One region of the Paenibacillus sp. RS8 genome, then DNA from elsewhere that is predicted to be linked to it. Evidence: riboswitches for the same ligand, from Rfam matches in the RefSeq annotation. Region 1 holds a riboswitch; the other holds the start of a gene.
The links. Region 1 has a riboswitch for glycine ahead of ACDZ28_RS07665 (amino acid permease). Riboswitches for the same ligand answer to the same signal wherever they lie in the genome.
Positions count from the first base shown of each region.

Region 2: another riboswitch for glycine. It lies ahead of gcvT (glycine cleavage system aminomethyltransferase GcvT); the one in region 1 lies ahead of ACDZ28_RS07665 (amino acid permease).

Region 1 covers NZ_CP168131.1:1,436,174-1,440,177, reverse strand. The annotation lists gene adhP (alcohol dehydrogenase AdhP) at 205-1,221, opposite strand; glycine riboswitch at 1,419-1,499, shown strand; gene ACDZ28_RS07665 (amino acid permease) at 1,631-2,983, shown strand; gene ACDZ28_RS07660 (DHA2 family efflux MFS transporter permease subunit) at 3,121-4,004, opposite strand, start outside.
Region 2 covers NZ_CP168131.1:946,422-950,425, forward strand. The annotation lists gene ACDZ28_RS05580 (flagellar motor protein MotB) at 1-410, shown strand, start outside; gene gcvH (glycine cleavage system protein GcvH) at 878-1,270, opposite strand; glycine riboswitch at 1,548-1,645, shown strand; gene gcvT (glycine cleavage system aminomethyltransferase GcvT) at 1,832-2,944, shown strand; gene gcvPA (aminomethyl-transferring glycine dehydrogenase subunit GcvPA) at 3,052-4,004, shown strand, end outside.

The DNA of each region.
Region 1 (4,004 bases):
GTATTTCAATAAGTGAAATATTTGACTATGTATCTGCAACAGGATATTCCGCAAGTAAGGAATCAACACCTCTTTTCTCGAATGAATGAAAATCAATGTTCCAATCAAGCTTTTGCTCTATAGATGTTAAGGTGAACCGTATGACAAATTTTAGCCATAAAAAAACCCGAAAAGCAACACTTTTCGAGTGTGTTTTCTTTCGGGTCATTTCGTCATATCAAGGACGATTCGACCATTGATTTTGCCTTCTAACATCAGATCGTAGATCTCATTAATATCTTCTAATTTACGTGTCTCAATAATGGTTTTGATTTTTCCTTCTGCAGCGAATTGCAATGTTTCTTGCAAATCTTTGCGAGTGCCGACAATCGAACCGACTACCTTTGTACCGTTTAATACCGTATCAAAGATCGGAACATCCATGGATTCAGGGGGCAGCCCAACCATGACGCAGGTACCGCCGCGACGAATGGCCCGGTAGGCTTGGTCGAATGCTTTTTTTGCAACCGCCGTACAAACGACACCATGCACTCCGCCGATTTCTTTTTGAATCCAGACTGCCGCATCTTCTTTTAATGCGTTTACGGTTTTGTCTGCGCCAAGCTGTTTGGCAAGCTCCATCTTTTCATCTGAAGTGTCGATGGCCACTACATTCATTCCCATTACTTTTGCATATTGTACACCTAGATGACCCAATCCTCCGACGCCGAAAATGGCTACCCATTCACCTGGCTTTACACCTGATACTTTCAAAGCTTTATAGGTCGTAACGCCAGCGCAAAATAAAGGTGCCGCTTCGATGAAACTTAGATTATCAGGAACCTTCACTACATAATCGGCAGCTGCTACACAATATTCTGCATATCCGCCATTTACGGAATATCCGGAATTTTGCTGATCCAGACAAAGGGTCTCTCTTCCTGTGAGACAATATTCGCAATGACCGCAAGCAGAATACAGCCACGGAATTCCTACTCGGTCCCCTACCTTTAAGTGTGTAACTCCTTCACCTATTTCTTCAATAATCCCAACGCCTTCATGTCCGGGAATAAGAGGGAGTTTCGGTTTGACAGGCCAATCGCCATGAGCAGCATGCAAATCAGTATGACACACTCCGCACGCCTGAATGTGGACAAGAATTTCTTTGTGTCCGGGTTTTGGTTTAGGTACGTCTTGTAGTTCTAACTTTTCTTTAAATTGTTTTACTACAGCGGCTTTCATTAGCATACTCCTTTAGCTTTTTGTTTTTCAAAAAGTAGTATGTTCATGAGGCTTACTTTAAATTCTTGAGACTTTTATCACAGATTAACACTCACATCAGAAGTAATATGTTAGAATATCAGAACAGCTTTACTGCGTTACCGCTTTATCAACTTCATAATTCACGAGCTATGATGGCTAAGGATTACACTTTAGCTGGAGCAGCTTCTGGAGAGACCGGGGAAATTCCGCGGCGCCGAAGGGTTCACAATCTCAGGCAAAAGGACAGAAGAGTACGAATATATATTTGTCATGCTGATCGACATCAGTAGGCAAATATTATTTGATATTCTTACGATCTGGGAGATTGGATGACATCCAATCTCTCTTTTTTTATTCAATTTATTGTACTCACAAGGGGGAACTAGGTATGGCACAACCAGAATTAAAGAGAGAGCTGGCCAATCGGCATGTTCAACTTATTGCTATTGGCGGCACCATCGGTACAGGATTATTCTTGGGATCAGGCAAGGCGATAGAGAAGGCAGGCCCATCTATCATGATCACGTATTTAATCGTGGGTATTGCTGTGTTTTTTGTGATGAGAGCACTGGGAGAGCTCCTATTATCTAAAGCGGGCTATCAATCGTTTACGGATATTGCTGAAGACTACCTTGGATCACGGATCGCATTCATTACCGGTTGGACCTATTGGTTTTGCTGGATCATGACGGCTATGGCTGATGTCATTGCTGTTGGCGTATATGTACAGTACTGGTTTGATATCCCGCAGTGGGTTCCTGCCATCGCCTGTCTAGTCGTGTTATTAGGACTTAACCTATTAACTGTAAAGAGCTTTGGGGAACTCGAATTTTGGTTTGCTTTAATTAAGGTAATTACGATTCTCGCCTTGATTGGTCTTGGGGTCATTTTACTGATCATAGGGTTTAAGACGGATGCAGGATCGGTGACGATACGGAATCTATGGGAGCATGGGGGATTTTTTCCGAACGGCATATCAGGCTTCTTATTCTCTTTTCAAATGGTTGTATTTGCTTATGTCGGTGTGGAGTTGGTGGGTGTGTCAGCAGCGGAAACAGCGGATCCGGAGAAAAATATCCCGTCGGCAATTAATAAAATTCCTTTACGGATTCTATTTTTCTATGTCGGCGCGCTTTTCGTCTTGCTATGCATTAACCCTTGGACGGAGCTTAGTCCGGCAGAGAGTCCTTTTGTAAAAACCTTTACTTTAGTAGGGATTCCAATTGCCGCAGGGATTATTAATTTTGTTGTACTAACCTCAGCGGCTTCCGCTTGTAATAGTGGGATGTTCTCAACAAGCCGAATTCTCTATAATTTGAGTAGAAATAACCAGGCATCACCTCATTTGGGTAAACTAAATAAAAACCATGTACCAGGTAACTCGTTATTCATTTCTACAATTGTTATATCTGTAGGGGCTCTTTTAAGTAAACTTATTCCGGAGCAGGCTTTTGGAATCGTGACAACGATTAGCGCCATTTGTTTTATATGGGTGTGGGGCATTGTGCTCATCTGCCATATTAAGTACAAAAAAAACCGGCCAGATTTACAGGCGAAATCCAAATTCAAAGCACCGTTCACACCGGCTATTAATTATATTGTCTTAACCTTGTTCGCTGGAATACTGATCATTATGCTGTTCGCTGGAGAGACACGCCCGGCTTTATTGTGTACTCCGATCTGGTTTATTTTATTATTCATCCTGTATTCGATTAGAGGTAAGAAGGGGAAAAGTAATTAAGCTAGTGTGAGGCAGACATTAAGTAGCGCTACTAGGGGATGCGGGGCTGAAACCAAAGCTAGTGAGCTGAAAATAGCTATGAGGATAATGCAAAAGGACAGCGAGCAGCTGTCCTTTTGACGTTCCACTTTATGAGTCTATTCTTCGCTAGCTAGGTTTGCTTTCTTTTCAATCGTGATCTTGCTCTTCATAGGCATAAATAATGTTATAACAAATGCGGCAATGGATAATATCATCATGAAGTAATAGGCGTCACTCGCCCCTAGAATGGATGCTAGGGATTTAAGGATTTCAGGAGTAGTAGCGGGATTACTCTGCATCACTGTGGCCGCATGACTTGTTGCCTGCACAGTATAAATTGTAATTACGACAGCAGTACCAATAGCGCCAGCAATTTGACGAACGGTATTGTTCACTGCTGTACCATGCGTACCTAGTTGTTTGGGCAACGCATTTAGTCCGGCTGTATTGAGTGGCATAGTGATAAAGCTTAATCCAATTCGGAGACCAATGGTACGAATCATTAGATACATATAGGTTGTCGATTGAGACAAATCGGTTACCGCCCACATAGATGGAATAATAAAGAGTAAACCAATAATGAATAGCGGCTTGGCACCAAAACGGTCGTATAATTTTCCGGTGACGGGCGACATGAACGCATTTACAAGTGCCCCCGGCAGCAAGAGCAATCCTGCATCAAACGCTGTGAAACCACGGCCATTTTGCAGATAAATAGGCAATAAAATCATATCTGCGTACATCATCATCGTGATCAATACGTTAATAAGAGATGTCATCGTAAAAACTTTATTTTTGAAGACAGACAGGTTTAGCAGTGGATCATCAGACTTGATTTGTCTTATACAGAATGCAGCCGTTACAGCGATCCCAATCCCTAAGGTCAGAATTACTATTGCATCGTCCCAGCCTTTACTGCCTGCACTACTGAAGCCGTATAAGATCAGGCCGAATCCGACGGTTGATAAAAGAACACTTACTACATCAAGCTTCGACTTAG
Region 2 (4,004 bases), 490 kb from region 1:
GAGAACAAATATTTGTTGCTGACAAACCACAAGGGATAGAAATCACCCTCAGTGACCGTTTTCTCTTTGATGCGGGTAAAGCTAATTTGAAATCTCCAGCCTTTCCTGCCCTTCAGCAGTTGTCTGGTTTATTCAAAGACATCGGCGCAAAGATTAGCATTGAGGGACATACCGATAATACGCCAGTATCTTCGGCTTCGAACTATAACGACAACTGGGAGCTATCAGGTGCTCGTGCGCTGTCAGTGCTGCGCTTTTTCTTAGATCATGAAGGGTTGAATCCCGACAATTTTCAATACGCGGGTTATGCTGATACCCAGCCCACAGCGGAAAACATATCAGCAGCAGGTAAGCAAAAGAACCGCCGTGTAGAGATCATTGTGCTGCGGCAGCTTCAAGAAGGTGAGTAAGTTTAGAACTAATCAATTATTGATAATTAAGCGTTAAAAATTGCAGCATAATAACAATTCAGAAACTGCTTAAAAATACTACCATAATAGAACCGCCACACTAATTACGGAAAACCTCCCTAATTATTTACTTATTATCTTATTCAGGCGCGTAATTAGGGAATTCCTCCCCGATTATTACTCTTTTTCGTCGGAAATAGTGGTTTTACCGAGATTTTTAAGGAGGAATTCCCTAAAAATCATATTTCCGTGCTAAAAACGTCTAAAATCAGGGAGGTTTTCCCTCATTTCATATCAGTAAATTTGATTCCAAGAAAAGTCCCACAATTTTCAACAGAATCGACGATCTAACGCAAAGTTATCCGATGCTCCCATAAGAAACACCAAACAGCAAGTCCCCAAATCACAGAAACTTGCTGCTACAAAAATCACACGCGATGAAATTAATATACAGTAAAAAACCTTAATTACTCTCCTACCAATGCTCGGTATCCGGCTGCATCAAGCAAACCTTTTACAGCATCAGCATACTCTCCGTCTACTTCAATTTCAAAGATCCAACCTTCGCCATACGGCTTATCATTGATCAGCTCTGGACTTGCTTCTAATCCGTCATTAATCTTGGTAACCGTCCCAGAGACGGGTGAATACAATTCCGATACAGTCTTAACGGATTCGATACTACCTACGCTGTCACCGGCTGAAATGGCCGAGCCCACTTCTGGAAATTCCACAAATACGATATCGCCTAACAAATGCTGAGCATGATCCGTAATCCCAACACGTACTACGCGTCCTTCCACTTGCTGTGCCCACTCATGCTCTTCGCTGTAAAGAAGGTTATCTAAAACTTCACTCATTTCAAGCCGCCTCATTTCCAAATTGGAATTCTAAATTTAGTTATAGCCTAAGTGATCCCAGAGCATAATGTCAATATTACTAACAGTAAAATAAATTTGTCGTTTTTTTGACTTTTTCTTGTTGACAGCGCCCTCCTATACCCGTTTAATGGAGACATACAAGAAGAAACGACGTTGTCGTCTTTTTATAGACGATAACCGTTTCTCGAAGAAATATAAGGATAATGTATAATGTGAAACATATACTTTCTTATATTTGAAACAAATACAGTTGCGGATGATGGCATAGGGAGAGACTGTCTCACTTGAAGACGGCGCCGAAGGAGTAAACCCTAACAGGGTGAATCTCTCAGGCAAAAGGACCTTTGTCGGACGTATCTCTGGAGAGCATCAGACGCAGGGCGAAGGTGCGTCAGGTCACCAACGGGGAAACTTGCAGGTTAGTTACGCAGGGTAACTCTCAGGTACAAAGGACAGAGCAGAAAGCGATTAGTGCATTTATGCATGATTGCTTCTGCCTGTCCTTTTTTCGTATGTAATCAGATCAAGGGGAGTGACGACATGGATGCTTTGAAAAGAACGCCTTTTTATGATCTCTATTCCGCTTATGCGGAGTCCAGATGCATTGATTTTGGCGGCTGGGAGCTGCCAGTACAATTTACAGGTATCGTGAAGGAGCATGAAGCCGTTCGCCAGCAGGCTGGACTGTTCGATGTATCGCATATGGGTGAATTCATGGTGATCGGGAGCGGTGCAGAAGCCTTTTTGCAAAAGATGACGACTAACGATATCAGCCGCCTCACCGATGGTGCGGCACAATATACGCTGCTCTGTTATCCAAACGGCGGAGTTGTAGACGATTTACTCGTGTATCGACTAAGCGAGGGTCGTTATATGCTCGTCGTTAATGCCTCCAACATCGATAAGGACTTTCAGTGGCTACAGGAGCATCTGACCTCTGAATTCGGTGAAGTCACACTCACTAATGTCTCCGACGAGACGCTTTTACTTGCCTTGCAAGGTCCGCTGGCAGAGACTATACTCGCGAAAGTTACTGATGCTCCTATCTCAGCCCTCAAGCCTTTCCACTTCATCGAACACGCTACCGTCTGCGGTGTAGAAGTATTGATCTCCCGTACAGGTTATACCGGTGAAGATGGCTTCGAAATCTACGCTTCGCTGGATGGTGCAGGAGCATTATGGAACGGGCTTCTTGCTGCGGGTGCTCCTCATGGATTAACACCTGCTGGCCTGGGCGCACGGGATACCCTGCGTTTTGAAGCGAAATTGCCGCTGTACGGTCAAGAACTGTCAGCTGATATCACGCCGCTTGAAGCAGGATTGCAGTTCTTCGTGAAACTAGACAAAGCAGACTTCATCGGTCGTGATGCGTTAGTGCAGCAAAAAGAAGCCGGTCTTCCCCGCCGCCTTGTCGGCCTGGAAATGATTGATCGAGGTATTCCGCGCTCCCATTACCCCGTCTATGCAGACGGCGTTAAAATCGGAGAGGTCACAACCGGAACACAATCGCCAACGTTGAAGCGTAACTTGGGATTGGCTCTGCTTGATACAGCTTATAGTGAAATAGGCACAGAGGTTTACGTAGAGATCCGCGGCAAACAGCTTAAGGCTGTCGTGATTAAGGCCCCTTTTTACAAGTATAAACGTCTTTAGCGTCCATATAAGGACGGTGAGCTTTTAAGCGAGAAATAGAAGGATAAAGTATAGCCTGAAAATTGTACTTTCTTATATTTTAAAAAAAGCCAAGGAGTGAAACCTTAATGAAGCACCGTTATCTGCCCATGACTGCACAGGACCGCGAAGAGATGATGGAAGCCGTCGGGATTCAGTCCATAGATGAGCTGTTCTCCGATATTCCTGAAGCCGTCCGTTATCAAGGCACTATGCCGATGTCTGAACCACTCGATGAATACGCCCTGCTTCGTCACATGAAAGGTCTGGCTGACCAAAATGCCGACTTTGATTCTCACGCCAGCTTCCTCGGCGCCGGATTATATGACCATCACATCCCTGTGGTGATCAACCATGTCGTTTCCCGTTCTGAATTCTACACTGCCTACACTCCTTATCAACCGGAGATCAGCCAAGGTGAGCTGCAAGCGATCTTCGAATTCCAATCCTATATTTGTGAACTAACCGGTATGAAAGTAGCTAATGCCAGTATGTATGATGGCGCAACCGCATTATCCGAAGCAGCAGTCCTCGCAGCTGGTGCTACCAAACGCAAAAAAATAATCGTCTCCCGCACCGTTCATCCTGAAGCACGTCAAGTGCTACGCACATCAGCTAATGCCTGGGGTCTTGAAGTGGTGGAGATTGACTATAAAGACGGAGTTACCGATCAGGCGATGCTTGCTGAAGCCATTGATGGAGATACCGCAGCAGTACTGATGCAATCGCCTAACTTCTTTGGCTGCATCGAAGACCTAAGCTCCGTTGAGCCGCTAATCCATGCGGTTAAAGGATTGTTCGTCGTCAGTGCAAATCCGATTGCTCTTGGCGTACTTGAAACACCGGGTAAGCTTGGAGCCGACATCGTAGTCGGTGATGCTCAGCCACTCGGTATTCCAGCCTCCCTCGGTGGTCCAACTTGTGGATTCTTCGCCGTAGCGGAACATTTGATGCGCCGTATGCCGGGCCGTATCGTCGGTCAAACCGTTGACCGTAACGGTAAACGCGGCTTCGTTCTGACACTTCAAGCTCGCGAACAGCA